Regions from separate parts of the Rahnella sp. PAMC25617 genome, predicted to be linked through region 2. Evidence: predicted binding sites of a transcription regulator. Region 2 holds the regulator's gene; each other region holds the start of a gene.
What was found. Region 2 encodes Fur, which represses iron uptake genes when iron is present. Its sites were predicted from a motif close to ATAATAATGAGAACNACTATCAA; they were not measured.

Region 1 (5,348 bases), on a different contig from region 2:
TCTGGCTCATCGCGGCGACTGCGTTCATCAGCATCCCCAGCTCGTCACGACGTGTTGTCGGATGTGCGGCGGTCAGATCACCCTGCGCAATAGCTTCGGCAGTTTTCAGGGTATCGCGCAGCGGCTGGGCAATCTGGCGGGTAATGCGCCACGCAATGATGATGCCGGCCAGCATCACAATCAGTGTAATCACCATCATGATCATCTGCGCATGGCTGATATCCAGATGCGTATTTTCCAGTTCATTTTTGAAGATTTTCGCCACCAGAGCATTCATTTCTGTGGCTTTTACTGACAACAGCTGGGAGTTTTTCTGCTCTTCTTCATAGGCGGGCATATACGCCACAACGTGGCTTTTATACGTCGCCAGCGCGCTCATCAGCGGGGCGAGAGTGGCCTGCTGATTCGGTAACAGCAGCGCATTCAGCTTTTTGGCATTCGCTTGTGTGTCATCAATCGACTGCAACAGCTTGGCTTCGGATTCTTTGTTAATGCTCAGCAACAGGCCGCGCACGTTATAACGCACGCTGATCAGTTTCTGAATCACCTCAGCCAGAGAAAGACGGATGGAAGGATCCGCATCTTCCACGCGCAACTGATCCTGTAAACGCGTCACCACGGCTTCAGTTTCGGAAAGGTTCCAGCTCGCGCGAACGGCATCCTTCTTATCGACAGCCAGCTTAAATGCGTCCTGAGCCTGTTGATATTCGTGGATTTTAACCGGCACCTGATTGAGTTCTGCGAGACTCGCCGCATCCCACTCCAGCTTGTCTTTCGACTGGGCAATCAGCTGCGAAAGTGCGCTGATTTTGTCCTGGTTTTGTTTGAGATAAGCGGGATCGTAATTGAGCTGATACAGCGTGCGGCTGAGACGGGCTTCGTTTAACAGCGCATTCATCTGGTTGCTGAAATCGACTTTTTCAGCTCGCTGGCTGATGTCGTTAAATTTGATCATCCCTGCCACGGTGATGGCCACGGCGATCAGAAGTACCAGCCCGAAGCCCAGACCCAGTTTGGTGCCGACCTTGAGATTATTCATCCACTGCGAAAGACCTGTTCCGTTGCTCATGTTCATTCTCCGTCGAACATCCCTTTAAAATTAATAAGTGATTTTGTGACGCCTTTGTGAACAACCTATCGGTGGACTTAAGAGAAACTTTATAGGGAACGGCGCGTATTTTTGATTAATGCGAGCGGGATCGGATAAGGGCAGAGGGGAAATGAATAATTGGCAATAAAACAGTGATCAGGCTTAGGTCTTTACTCAATAAAGAGTACATGAAAATGGACATAAAAAAGGCGGGTCAGTGACCCGCCATTGGCGAAAACATCGTGCCCGTTAAGGGCGGTAAAGCGAAATTACTTCGCTTCAGCCAGACGTTTTGCTGCTTCGTCCCAGTTGACAACATCCCAGAAGGCTTTGATGTAATCAGGGCGTTTGTTCTGATATTTCAGGTAGTAAGCGTGTTCCCAAACGTCCAGACCCAGCAGCGGGTAACCGGATGCGCCTGAAACAGCTTCGCCCATCAGCGGGCTGTCCTGGTTAGCAGTAGAAACAACGGCCAGTTTGCCGTCTTTCAGAACCAGCCATGCCCAACCTGAACCGAAACGAGTGGTCGCTGCTTTCTCAAAAGTTTCTTTGAAAGCGTCAACGCTGCCGAAATCGCGTTCGATAGCAGATTTCAGTTCGCCCTGTAGGGTGGTGCCGGTTTTCAGGCCTTTCCAGAACAGGCTGTGGTTAGCGTGGCCACCTGCGTTGTTACGCAGTGCAACTTTCTTGTCCGCAGGCACTTTGTCCAGGTTTGCGATCAGCTCTTCAACAGGAAGTTTTGCCAGTTCTGGCAGGCTTTCCAGTGCAGCGTTCGCGTTGTTCACGTAAGCCTGGTGGTGTTTAGAGTGATGGATTTCCATCGTTTCTTTGTCGAAATGCGGTTCGAGTGCGTCGTATGCGTAAGGCAGTGATGGCAGTGAATAACTCATGTTCATCGTCTCCATAGTGTAGGGCGGCACCGTCATTGTGAGCACCGCGTAATCAGTCGGATCATTATAGTTAATTAAATGATATTGAAAATGATTATCTATGCTCCACCCTTTGTGCGGGTACTCGTAAGCGCCTGTTATACGGGGCTTAGAACCAGATAACCGCAAACAATCCTAAATTGTCTAAAGGCACGTGAAGCTTAGCAGGTCAGCGTAACCGCTGCGGATGCGTATACACCGTTGCCCGTCCCGGTTTGCTGAAACCGACCAGCGTCAGGTTACATTTTTCGGCGACGTCTACCGCCAGCGTGGTGGCGGCGGAGACGGCAAACAGAATTTCGACACCGCACATCGCGGCTTTCTGCACCATTTCATAGCTGGCGCGGCTCGACACCAGCGCGGCACCGGATTGCCATTCACTTTGTTTTTCACGCAGGCCAAGCATTTTATCCAGCGCCACGTGACGCCCCACGTCCTCGCATCCACCCAGTAATTCGCCCTGCGAGGTTATCCACGCGGCGGCATGTGTACAGCCGGTCAGCTGACCGATTTCCTGCACGGATTTCAGCTGATTCAGCGCGTTATCCAGATTCGCCAGCTCAAACGTTTGGGTAAACGGCAGCGGGGCGAGCGGGCGGAACAAATCGCCTAGCTGTTCGATGCCGCACACGCCGCAGCCGGTTCGGCCCGCCATGGCACGACGACGCTCTTTCAGCCCGGCAAAACGGCGGCTCGATAATTCGATGTTAACTTCAATACCGTTACAGTTTGGTGTTACGTCCAGCCCGAAAATATCTGTAGCCGATTCGATAATTCCTTCCGACAGCGAAAACCCCAGCGCAAAGGCTTCGAGATCTTTCGGCGACGCCATCATTACCACATGTGAAATTCCGTTATAGACCAGCGCAACGGGCACTTCTTCTGCAATCCAGTCGTCTTCCAGTTCGCCAGGATGTGTGCGCTGCATCACCGGTTTTTGACTGGCTCCGATGATCTGAGTCACTTTTTTATCATCTTTTTCGCTCAGTTCTTTTACTTGATGGACATCCATTGGCAATAACCTTATAAACATTCCGGCTACATAAGCCGTACAAACTGTCAGGACTTTAGGTCTTAATTTTACCGCTTCCGCATCTGCAACGGAAAGCGGCAATTTGAAAGCAATGTGTTAACAAATGATGGGAAGGAGTCTTTCATGCAAGTCAGCAGAAGACAATTATTCAAAATATGTGCGGGCGGTATGGCCGGCACTACCGCAGCATTATTGGGGTTTGCCCCGACAATCGCGCTGGCGGAAACCCGCCAATATAAACTGCTTCGCTCGCGTGAAACCCGCAACAACTGCACGTACTGCTCAGTCGGTTGCGGCATGTTGATTTACAGCCAGGGCGACGGCGCGAAAAACGTTACTGAAAATATCTTCCACGTAGAGGGTGACGCCGATCATCCGGTCAGTCGTGGCTCGTTGTGCCCGAAAGGCGCAGGCGTACTGGATTACATCCACAGCGAAGGCCGTCTGAGATATCCGGAATATCGCGCGCCCGGCGCCGATAAATGGCAGCGTATAAGCTGGGATGAGGCGATTTCCCGTATCGCCCGCCTGATGAAAGATGACCGCGACGCCAACTTTGTCGAGAAAAATGAAAACAACGTCACGGTTAACCGCTGGCTGACCACCGGCATGTTATGTTCGTCCGCGGCCAGTAACGAAACCGGCCTGCTGGATCAGAAATTCACCCGCGCGCTGGGCATGGTCGCCATCGACTGTCAGGCACGTCTGTGTCACGGTCCGACCGTCGCGGCATTAGCGCCAAGCTTTGGTCGCGGTGCGATGACCAACAACTGGGTCGATATCAAAAACGCCAACGTCATTTTGATTATGGGCGGAAACGCGGCAGAAGCGCATCCGGTCGGATTCAAATGGGTGATTGAGGCGAAAACCAAAAATAACGCCAAAGTTATCGTCGTCGATCCGCGTTTCAACCGCAGCGCCGCCGTGGCCGATATCTATGCGCCAATCCGCGCCGGTTCGGACACCGCTTTCCTGCTCGGCATGATCAACTACCTGATTACGCATAATAAAATTCAGACCGAATATGTCAGGGAGTACACCAACGCCAGCCTGCTGGTGCGGGAAGATTATGCCTTTAACGATGGCCTGTTCAGCGGCTTCGACGCGACGAAAAAATCCTACAACAAAGAAAGCTGGCACTATCAGCTGGATGAAAACGGTCTGGCGAAACAGGACAAAACTTTGCAGGATCCGCGCTGTGTCTGGAATCTGCTGAAAGAGCATGTTTCCCGGTACACGCCGGAACTGGTGGAGCGTCTGTGCGGCACCTCGAAAGAAGATTTCCTGCTGATCAGCTCTATTCTGGCAGAAACCTGCGCGCGCGATAAAACCTCGACCATTCTGTATGCGCTGGGCTGGACGCATCACACCGGCGGCGCGCAAATCATCCGTTGTGCGGCGATGATCCAGCTGTTGCTGGGCAATATCGGCATGCCTGGCGGCGGCGTGAATGCGTTGCGCGGTCACTCCAATATTCAGGGTTACACCGATCTCGGTTTGCTCTCGCTGAATCTGCCGGGCTATATGCCTTTGCCTTCGGAAAAACAGACGAATTTCAGCGATTACCTGCAACAGATCACGCCGACACCGCTGGTGGACGGGCAGGTCAATTTCTGGAAAAACACGCCGAACTTCTTCGTCAGTATGATGAAAAGTTTCTGGGGCGATCATGCCACGGCGGAAAACGACTGGGGCTTTGACTGGCTGCCGAAATGGGACAAAAGCTACGACGTGATGCAGCAAGCCGAGCTGATGACTGAAGGCAAACTGAACGGTTATATCGTGCAGGGCTTCAACCCGCTGGCGGCATTCCCGGACAAAAACAAATCCTCGCGCGCGCTCTCAAAACTGAAATACATGGTGGTGATCGACCCGCTGGTGACCGAGTCCTCGAACTTCTGGCAAAACCACGGTGCGATGAACGACGTGCAGACCGCCGATATTCAGACCGAAGTGTTCCGCCTGCCGTCTTCCTGTTTTGCGGAGGAAAACGGTTCGATTGTGAACTCCGGCCGCTGGCTGCAATGGCACTTCCAGGCGTCTGAGCCACCGGGTGAAGCGCTGCACGACGGCAAAATTATCGCGCGCCTGTTCATGAAACTGCGCGAGCTGTATCAGAAAGAAGGCGGTGCCAATCCGCTGCCGGTGATGAATATGGCGTGGGATTATCAGGATCCGCTCGACCCGCTGCCGGAAGAAATCGCCCGCGAAGCCAACGGCAAAGCGCTGGCAGATATCCATGACGATCAGGGCAATCTGCTGGCGAAAAAAGGTCAGCAGATTTCGACCTTTGCCC
Region 2 (5,348 bases):
TATTGCCCGCTGAAATTTCCGATGCGCCCTGATAGATATGGTTAGTACAGTTACGGATCGTCTGCACCGTATTCACCAGACTCGCCTGCATCACATTCAGCAGCGGGATCAGTTTACCGGCGCAGTTTTTACCGAACTCTTCCATATACTGCGTCAGGTCACCGCTGGCGATCACCGCGAACTGATCGCGGATTTTATCCAGCGGTTTCACCAGCGCCATCACCAGATAACGATCGGTCAGCAGCAACAGGATCAAACCAATACCAAATGCGCTCAGCTGGATCACTTTGCTCATGTAGGTCAGATGATTGGATTCATTTTGTGCGGCCTGAAAATCAACTGCAATCTGGCTGCTGACCTTTTCCATTGATAAACCAAAAGTACGGCTCAGCGCCGGAACCGTGGTGTTGGCTAACTGGTTATAGGTGTCGGTATTCTTACTGCTGGCAGCATTGAATAACGGCGTAACGCCCTGTGTCAGCAGGTTTTCCCAACTGGTCTGCAGTTCCTGAATGGCTGATTCTTCCAGGCCCGGATGGGGTACTGATTTAAAACCAGCCAGCGCCTGAGTCAGTCCATCAAGAGATTGTTTGGCACTGTCAAAAATTTCAGGGCCTTTTGACGGGTCAGCCTGAAGCTGTGCAACCGCACGACTCAGACGCGTCACGGTACGGAAATACTGATCGTTGCCTTTGCTGATCAGCGTCATGTTGTTGACCAGTTCGGTACTGTTCCTGGTATTTTGCGTTAATGTGCCAAGTGATGTGACGGTATAAAGGGAAACACCAGCCCACATCACGCAGAAGATGCCAAGAATGGTTAATAAAGCGGCCCTGATGGTAATATTTTTTAAAAACTGCACGATATGCCTCTCTCGAAACAGGACTGTTTCTGGTCTGAGGATTGACGGGGATGCGGAGAATCAAAACAGGTAACCAGCAGGCTTACGCCCCCGGACATGTTTGAACACCTCTCCGGGCATCGATTTCTTTATTATGTTGAGATTGCTCTCGCATCATCTATCGGCGGGACATGCATAAACTTAAGGAAGGAGCCGGTATATTTCTTCACTTTGCTTATGACCTCAGGAACTCTGTGGTTGATAAGCACACGATGGCGATAACACTTTAAAATATTGCCCGATAAACTTATTCCCCAGTTAAGAAGGCGAGCAGAAGCATATTCTCCGCCTCGCGAGTTTGGTATCATCTTCGCTATTATTGCCTGCAATGCAGGGCACTTCATTTAGAACAAGAGGTTAGATAATCTTATGGCCGTTGTAGGTATCTTCTTTGGATCCGATACAGGTAACACCGAAAACATCGCTAAAATGATCCAGAAACAATTGGGTAAAGATGTGGCTGAGGTGCATGACATTGCGAAGAGCAGCAAAGAGGATCTGGAAAAATTCGATATTTTGCTGATCGGAATTCCAACCTGGTATTACGGTGAAGCGCAGTGTGACTGGGATGACTTTTTCCCGTCGCTCGAAGAGATAGATTTCGAAGGTAAGCTGGTTGCCCTGTTTGGCTGCGGCGATCAGGAAGACTATGCCGAGTATTTCTGCGATGCACTGGGTACCGTGCGCGATATCATTGAGCCACGCGGCGCAGTGATTGTCGGACACTGGCCAACTGAAGGTTACCACTTTGAAGCATCCAAAGGCCTGGCAGATGATAAGCACTTCATCGGACTGGCAATTGACGAAGACCGTCAGCCGGAACTGACCGCTGAACGTGTTGATGCGTGGGTGAAACAGATCACAGAAGAACTCAGCCTTTCAGAAATTATCGGCTAAAACCCTGTTGGCCCTGAGGATTTATTCTACAATTGAAGGGCCAAACTATTACTGAAATTAACAATTTAACCGCTACAAAATTGTAACTTTTGGTCGTATCAAGGTACACTGAGTTCATCTGTTTTTTCTATCGATCAAGTCGTTGCATTATTAATGTGACAGGCAATTTGTGATCTTTATTAACAGGCTGTCGTTTACGAGAATGGGCACACTTCCCTTAAACGAAGAACAGTAAACGAACAATTTTGTGCCGCCGATGCCACAGGCTGCATGCCTCAACTTGATTAGCACATAGTAACAGGACTGAATCCGCATGACTGACAACAACACCGCACTGAAGAAAGCCGGCTTAAAAGTCACGCTTCCGCGCCTCAAAATCCTGGAAGTGCTGCAAGCGCCGGAAGGTCATCACGTTAGTGCGGAAGATCTGTACAAGCAACTGATTGATATGGGCGAAGAAATTGGTCTGGCCACGGTTTACCGTGTTCTGAACCAGTTTGATGATGCTGGTATCGTCACCCGTCATAACTTCGAAGGCGGCAAGTCCGTATTCGAACTGACTCAGCAACATCACCACGATCACCTGATCTGCCTGGATTGCGGTCGTGTGATTGAATTCCGTGACGAATATATTGAAGGTCGTCAGCGTGAGATTGCTAAAAAACATGGCATTAAACTGACCAACCACAGTCTGTACCTGTACGGTCACTGTGAAGCAGGCGACTGCCGTGAAGATGAATCTTTGCACAATGACAAACCTGCGCATTAATTTGCACAGCTTCGATTGTCGCAAATACTCTAAATAAACTAACCGCTGGAAAGCGGTTTTTTTATGTCTGCGTTTCACCCCGAACACAGACGCCGCTTACCGACGTAAAAAACCCCGGCAAGCCGGGGTTTCGCTTTTGATAATGATGATTTTGCCAGCTAAGGCTTTTACAAAAATCTGCTATTAATTCGCCATTACAGGCGCGTTATTGGATGTGATTTCCTGCCAGATTTTACCGCAATCCGCCGCATATGCCTGACCATCACCGGTTTTGCGCGCCGTCAGACAGCGCTGGTAATCCAGCACGCGTACTGTTTCCTGTTCCGCAAATTTTTGGTGTTCTTTTTCCTGTTTCAGCTTGTTCAGCAACACCTGACAAGTCGCCAGTTTGTCCGGATTACCTTCTGAAGAATTAATACACGCGCGGTAGTCTTCACGCGTTTGCGAAATCTGAGCCTGATCGGCCGTTGGCGCACAGCCTGCCAGCAGAACAACAGATACCGCCATCATCAGTAATTTATTCATCGACATAACGACCTCAGAAAATAGTGAATGGAGCAATAACGATGAATTTCACGTCTTTTTCATCCTGGAATATGTTGCCGTAACCCCCGCCCCAGCTCGGAATATCCGAGTGGTTGTCGTACTGGGTGTAATGCAGTTTGAACAATGTCCCCTTAGCGCGGCCTTCCTGAATGGTGTAAAGCGCATCCAGGCTCCAGGCGGTCTCTTTCAGACGCTGGCTCTGGTCATAAGCGGCATTGGTACTCGGTTTGGCGTCCCACGCGTAAACGTAAGAACCCCCGACGGCAAAGCCCGGCAGATCCCATTTCGCCAGATCGTAAAGTACGCCGGCGTACACCGCTTTCTCGCCGTTGGCGTTGAAGTCCGAACGGTTATCCCACCACACGTCAAGACGACCGTTGGAGGAGGAATACGTCGGGGTCATACGTTGCAGGAAGTAGCCCTGATTACCTTCCGCTTTGACCATCGTACCTTCCAGCCGCCAGTTAAACTGACCGGTGGTGTAACCGAAAGTCAGCGCCTGCAACCAGGCCATCCCGTCATACAAGCTGTTCGGATCGTTCTTATTGCTGATGCGATCTTCCGCACCGTAGAACTGGTAGCTGGTGGTCAGCGGATTGCCCATCAGATCGATTTTGTAAGACGCTTTGGCAAAATACTGATCGACGTAACTTTCAGCCTGACCAAAAGCGCCTTCCAGCACAAAGTCGTTTTTGAAGTCGTATTTCGCTCCAAGAGAGTGGATGTACGAAACGCCCGTTTTCTTATCGTTCTGGCGGAAATCATCCATTTCCAGATGCCACGGAGATTTATATTCGTCCGCCCACATGTAGGAGAAACTCAACTCTCCCGGATCACCGAAGTCATGCTTGTAGCCCGCTTCCGCGCCGCGGTAAGTTCCCGGCATGAAGCTCCAGTGCGGCGCAATCAGTGTCTGGCCCGTTGGCTGGATGTAGCCGGCATGTCCCCAGAATCCGCCGTATTTAAATTTACCGGCGGCTTTGTACAGGCTGACCCCACTTTTATCGCCGGAGTAATCTTCGTCGTAGGCACGGTTGCTGTTGGAGAAAGCGATTTCGTTGGGATGTCCGCTTTCGCTGCTTTCGGCCATTTCAATCGCCGTAAAGGCTGCGATATCAATACCAAACATGTCCCAGGCATAGCCGGAAGAAAAATCGAGATTCAGGTTTGCGGTAGAATGCGAAAGGTTGGTTGTGTAGTCTTTGTAGTTGTCGCTCGCCGGATCCATGTCCTTGCGGTCACGCTCACGCTGCCAGTAATACACACCGCCGGTCAGCGTCGAATCATCAATAAAACCTGCCGCTTTGGCATCTTCAGAAAACATCATTCCGCCACCCAATAAGGTGCCGGCAAGAGAATATAGTGCAGGTTTCAGGTAAGCCGATCCCCTGCCCCTGTTAAGGTGCTTGTGCATAGAAATTCCTCATCTTTGACTAAAAAATACCAACAAAACCCAAACGGGTATTAAAAGCGGCCGCCAAAGGCGTAACCGGTTAATTCATGATCAAGAGTATTTTTCGCGACGCGAATTATCAATGAGTAATTACTCCTTGATCGCCGAAGTATGACTAAGTGCACATAAAGATGAAAAAGTGTAACAAAAAGCTTTAAGAAAGGGTCAGGCAGAGAGTTGATAAAAATAAATAATAGAATCAGTAAATTGTAAATTTTAAGCTTTCATTTAAACGTTTCAGCACACAAAAAACAGGGTTTAAAAGTAAACATCAAAAATACATTAATTCGCGATGAAAAACAAAATCACCATGCACCTGTCATTACTAGCAGACAGAAATAGCAGACATAAAAAAAACGCAGCCGGAGCTGCGTTTCATCAGTCGTTCAAACAAGCCATTCAGAGGCAATTACACGACGGGTTTGCTTTCCCAGGTATCACGCAGACCAACGGTACGGTTGAACACCAGATTGTCAGCGCTTGAGTAGCGGCTGTCGGCGCAGAAGTAACCTTCACGCTCGAACTGCAGGCTGATTTCAGCCTGAGCAGCCACCAGAGAAGGCTCAACAAAACCGTGAGCAATCACCAGCGATTCCGGGTTGATCGTGGTCAGGAAGTCTTCTGCCTGGCCAGGATTCGCCACGATGAACAGACGGTCATACAGACGGAATTCCGCCGGTTTACCTTCTGTCGCAGAAACCCAGTGGATCACACCTTTCACCTTGCGGCCATCAGCGGGATCTTTGCTCAGCGTTTCGATATCGTAAGAACAGAAGATGGTG
Region 3 (5,348 bases), on a different contig from region 2:
GGTTTTCGCCAGTTTGATTTGCGGCGCGAGCAGCACGTCAGGCGAGAAATTCACTTCATATTGGGTGCCCATCGGCAGCGGGTTTTTCGGGGTGAAGACTAAGGTGTAGCCGCTCCTCCATTTCCACTCACCTTCGGTGGCCGGTTTCAGGGCTATCCCTTTTTCGACCACTTTGCCCACGTCGGTAATTGGCGCGACAGAGTTACGGAAATTGAAAATCACCTGCTGCGGTGCAGGTTTTTGCGCCGCGTAATTGATGGCTTCGGGGCCGCTGACACGCACGCTGGTATCCTGATAAACCATCGGTGCCGGTTCGATCGGCTGCGGCCGGTTGAGCCACCAGTGCCAGCCGTAAACGCCCGCACCCGCGGCGCACAGAAAAACCAGAATCGCCAGACTGATGGCTTTGGGGTACTTATCTACTCCGCCTTCAAGACGCGCAAAACCACGCTTAAGCCAGCCGGACATTGCCGTCCACCAGACAGGCGCACGCCAGTCGATATTGCCGACAATCGGTTTAAAAATGCGACCCAGCAGACCCAATACAAAGGCCAGCACGCGCAGGATGCCTTTTATCAATGTAAAAGGCAGACGAAGTAAGAATTTTAATAAATCCATTTGTACCTGTACCCCAATCCCTGTAGACGGTTAAACGCGAGAGATATTTTTATTTAATTCATTATATTACGTGAAATATCTGAAGGTAAAAAAACGTAAGAAGCAGCACAGAAGGATAATAGCTCTCTGGCTAAAAAGCCATCATATAAAGCGTAGCAGTGAGTCAGACTTTTCGGTCAATTTGTGCGCTGTCAGGAAAGCGATTGTGTGAAACAATGGCGGCAGATTTCTGTGCAGGAAAACAGTGAGAAAGTGACAGGTAATATGAAAACGAAACTGATTACCCGTGAAGGCTACGACAAGCTCAAAACTGAGCTGGATTTCCTGTGGCGTGAAGAGCGCCCGGAAGTGACCAAAAAAGTGACCTGGGCCGCGAGCCTGGGCGATCGCAGTGAGAATGCCGATTATCAGTACAACAAGAAACGGCTGCGCGAAATCGACCGCCGTATCCGCTATCTGACCAAATGTCTGGAGCAGCTGCGCATCGTCGATTATTCGCCGCAGCAGGACGGCAAAGTGTTCTTCGGCGCCTGGGTGGAAGTCGAAAACGACGACGGCGACATCAAGCGTTTTCGCATTGTCGGCTATGACGAAATTTTTGGCCGCAAAGACTACATTTCTATCGATTCCCCGATGGCACGCGCCCTGCTGAAAAAGGAAGTCGGCGACAGTCTGGTGGTGACCACGCCAGCCGGCGACGCGACCTGGTACGTCAATGAGATTGACTACGGGAAATGATCAGCTAACTCTCAAAACGCGCAGACTGGCGGCCTGATGACTGGCATTTTCGGTCTTCAAACCGTATAACTGTGCCCTGCTTTTTTAACGAATAAAACTGATACCAGACCTATGAATGATCAACTGAGCCGCATTATCGCAAGTGAATTGCAGGTTCGCCCGGAGCAGGTTGCTTCCGTGGTGCGTCTGCTGGATGAAGGTAATACCGTGCCGTTTATTGCGCGGTATCGTAAGGAAGTCACCGGTGGGTTGGATGATACCCAACTGCGTCAGTTGGACACCCGTCTGGGTTATTTGCGTGAGCTGGAAGACCGCCGTCAGACTATCCTCAAGTCCATCGAAGAACAGGGCAAACTGAGCGACGATTTAGCGAAAGCCATTAAAACCACGCTGAGCAAAACCGAGCTGGAAGATCTGTATCTGCCGTTCAAACCGAAGCGCCGCACGCGCGGGCAAATCGCTATCGAAGCGGGGCTGGAACCGCTGGCAGAGTTATTGTGGAACGATCCGCAAAACGAACCTGAAACCGCCGCCGCGAAGTTTATTGATGCGGATAAAGGCGTCGCCGACACCAAAGCAGCGCTGGATGGGGCACGCTACATTCTGATGGAGCGTTTCGCTGAAGATGCGTCGCTGCTGGCGAAAGTCCGTGATTACCTGTGGAAAAATGCCCATCTGACCTCCCGCATGGTCGAGGGTAAAGAGCAGGAAGGCGCGAAATTCCGCGATTACTTCGATCACCACGAACCCATTTCTCAGGTGCCTTCCCACCGCGCGCTGGCGATGTTCCGTGGCCGCAACGAAGGTATCCTGCAGCTGGCGCTGAATGCCGATCCGCAGCATGACGAGCCGCCGAAAGAAAGTTACGCCGAACAAATTATCATCGACCATCTGGGTCTGCGCCTGAACAACGCGCCTGCCGACGTCTGGCGCCGTGCCGTGGTCAACTGGACATGGCGCATCAAAGTGCTGCTGCACCTCGAAACTGAGCTGATGGGCACCGTGCGCGAACGCGCTGAAGATGAAGCGATTAACGTATTCGCCCGCAACATGCATGATTTGCTGATGGCTGCGCCAGCGGGTATGCGCGCAACCATGGGTCTGGATCCGGGTTTACGTACCGGTGTTAAAGTCGCCGTTGTGGATAACACCGGCAAACTGGTGGATATCGATACCGTTTATCCCCACACCGGCCAGGCTGCAAAAGCCGCGCAACAGGTTGCTGCGCTGTGCATCAAACATAATGTCGAACTGGTCGCTATCGGTAACGGTACCGCTTCCCGCGAAACCGAGCGTTTCTTCCTCGAGCTGCAAAAACAGTTCCCGGCGGTCAAAGCGCAGAAAGTGATCGTCAGTGAAGCCGGTGCGTCGGTGTATTCCGCTTCAGAACTGGCGGCGCTGGAATTCCCGGATCTGGATGTTTCGATTCGTGGTGCCGTTTCCATTGCGCGTCGTCTGCAAGATCCGCTGGCTGAACTGGTGAAAATCGACCCGAAATCCATCGGTGTCGGCCAGTATCAGCATGACGTCAGCCAGTCTCAGCTGGCGAAAAAACTCGATACCGTCGTCGAAGACTGCGTGAACGCCGTGGGTGTGGATCTGAATACTGCGTCCGTTCCGCTGCTGACCCGCGTGGCCGGTCTGACGCGCATGATGGCGCAGAATATCGTTAACTGGCGCGACGAAAACGGTCAGTTCCGTAACCGCGAACAGCTGCTGAAAGTCAGCCGTCTGGGGCCAAAAGCCTTCGAGCAGTGTGCAGGCTTCCTGCGTATCAACCACGGCGACAACCCGCTTGATGCCTCAACGGTTCACCCGGAAACCTATCCGGTGGTCGAACGCATTCTGGCAGCGACGCAACTGGCGCTGAAAGAACTGATGGGCGATTCGAATGTGCTGCGCGGCCTGAAAGCCAGTGAATTCACTGACGAACAGTTCGGCGTACCGACTGTTACTGACATCATCAAGGAGCTGGAAAAGCCGGGGCACGATCCGCGTCCTGAGTTTAAAACCGCGACCTTTGCCGATGGCGTGGAAACCATGAACGACCTGATGCCGGGCATGATCCTTGAAGGTTCTGTCACCAACGTCACCAACTTCGGGGCATTCGTGGATATCGGCGTACATCAGGATGGTCTGGTTCACATCTCATCACTGGCGAATAAATTCGTTGAAGATCCGCATACCGTGGTGAAAGCCGGCGATATCGTCAAAGTCAAAGTGATGGAAGTCGATCTGCAACGTAAACGTATCGCGCTGACCATGCGTCTGGATGAGCAACCGGGCGAAGCACCGGCACGCCGTGCTTCCGCGCCAGCGTCAGATTCGCGTGACAATCAGAAACGCCATACGCCAAACAAACCTGCGGGCCGCAATGCTGCACCGGCGGGCAATAATGCGATGGCCGATGCTCTGGCTGCCGCTCTCGGCAAAAAACGTTAAATTCTCGCTTTTCCTGCAAAACGGAAGCCGCTGATATTCAGCGGCTTTTTTTATGTGTCTTTTTTCGACACTTTTTAAAGTCTCTCCTATTGAATCAATCACTGAGGTAAATCAATAAATCCTCACTGTTGCAGGCTTAGGATAGCGACGCGGTGGAGATTCCCGTGAAGAGGCCCCCCTCTTTTATTTTGTCTCCACACGCGTACTAATTATGATAACTATTCTCGTTTGTACTTCTTTGCGTATTCAATACGCCGTCGGCCTCAGGCTGGCAATTTCGCACCAGGGACAATTTCTGAGCAATATTTCACGAGCAGTGAAATCACCGGGCACGGAAGCGCGGCGTCACCTTTGTGACGCTGCCCCCAAAATGCCTGAACGCTTCGCGAGGAACTATGCAACTTCAATCAAAATGTGCTTATAAAATCACCGGCTTTTCTCATGAAATCAGCCCGGCCTATCGCCAGAAACTGCTGTCTCTCGGCATGCTTCCGGGATCATTCTTTAACATCATCCGCGTGGCACCGATGGGCGACCCGGTGCAGATAGAAACCCGCCGCACCAGTCTGGTCGTGCGCAAAAAAGACCTCGACCTGCTCAAGCTTGAGCTTCTGGCCTGATCTTTCTGATTTGTTTCTGAAAGTTGGTTTCTGAAAGATTGTTTAGCGCGGCTCTGTTGAGTCTTCCGCGTTTTTTCCTTTCTCACACGTAGATCTGAACGTATGAAAGCACTGACTATTGGCCTGATTGGTAATCCCAACTCAGGTAAAACGACCCTTTTCAACCAGTTAACAGGTTCGCGACAACGCGTTGGTAACTGGGCTGGCGTCACCGTCGAACGTAAAGAAGGCCAGTTCGCTACCGCAGATCACCAGATTACGCTGGTCGATTTGCCCGGCACCTATTCACTGACCACCATCTCCGAGCAAACCTCGCTCGATGAGCAAATCGCCTGTCATTACATTCTGAGCGGCGACGCAGATCTGATGATTAACGTCGTGGATGCCTCAAACCTTGAGCGCAACTTATACCTGACACTGCAACTGCTTGAGCTCGGCGTGCCCTGCATTGTCGCGCTGAACATGCTCGACATCGCCAAAATTCAGAACATCAATATTGATATCCCGGCGCTGTCTGCGCGCCTGGGCTGCCCGGTTGTTGCCCTGATTTCTACCCGCGCCAGCGGTATCAAAGAACTGAAAGCGGCCATCGATGAATTGCCACAAGTGACCGCGCTGGAACGTGTGAAATATCATCCGGTGCTGCAACAGGAAGTGGACGTGCTGGCCGCTGAAATGCCGCAAGATATGGCGCTGCAACAGCGTCGCTGGCTGGCGCTGCAAATCCTCGAAGGGGATATTTACAGCCAGACGCACGCAGGTAACGCACAGGCTTTACTGCCGCAGGTGAAAGCCCGTCTGGTGGAGCAAAAGCTGGAAGATCCTGCACTGCTGATTGCGGATGCGCGCTATCAGAGCATTGCGTCACTGTGCGCGGACGTCAGTAACTCGCACCTCACCGCGCCCAACAAGCTGACGCAGGTGCTGGAC

Region 1: a site for Fur is predicted at 2,059-2,081, ahead of sodA (superoxide dismutase [Mn]). Genes of this name have one in related genera too.
Region 3: a site for Fur is predicted at 4,004-4,026, ahead of feoA (ferrous iron transporter A). Genes of this name have one in related genera too.

The regions. Positions count from the first base shown of each region.
Region 1 is NZ_JBOCUM010000001.1:82,388-87,735, reverse strand. It holds gene ACM615_RS00395 (methyl-accepting chemotaxis protein) at 1-1,069, opposite strand, end outside; gene sodA (superoxide dismutase [Mn]) at 1,360-1,980, opposite strand; gene fdhD (formate dehydrogenase accessory sulfurtransferase FdhD) at 2,189-3,031, opposite strand; gene fdnG (formate dehydrogenase-N subunit alpha) at 3,176-5,348, shown strand, end outside.
Region 2 is NZ_JBOCUM010000006.1:637,662-643,009, forward strand. It holds gene ACM615_RS09025 (methyl-accepting chemotaxis protein) at 1-862, opposite strand, end outside; gene fldA (flavodoxin FldA) at 1,271-1,798, shown strand; gene fur (ferric iron uptake transcriptional regulator) at 2,112-2,567, shown strand; gene chiQ (ChiQ/YbfN family lipoprotein) at 2,751-3,092, opposite strand; gene chiP (chitoporin ChiP) at 3,106-4,527, opposite strand; gene glnS (glutamine--tRNA ligase) at 4,976-5,348, opposite strand, start outside.
Region 3 is NZ_JBOCUM010000019.1:144,557-149,904, reverse strand. It holds gene ACM615_RS22095 (MG2 domain-containing protein) at 1-618, opposite strand, end outside; gene greB (transcription elongation factor GreB) at 883-1,356, shown strand; gene ACM615_RS22085 (Tex family protein) at 1,468-3,798, shown strand; gene feoA (ferrous iron transporter A) at 4,194-4,418, shown strand; gene feoB (Fe(2+) transporter permease subunit FeoB) at 4,521-5,348, shown strand, end outside.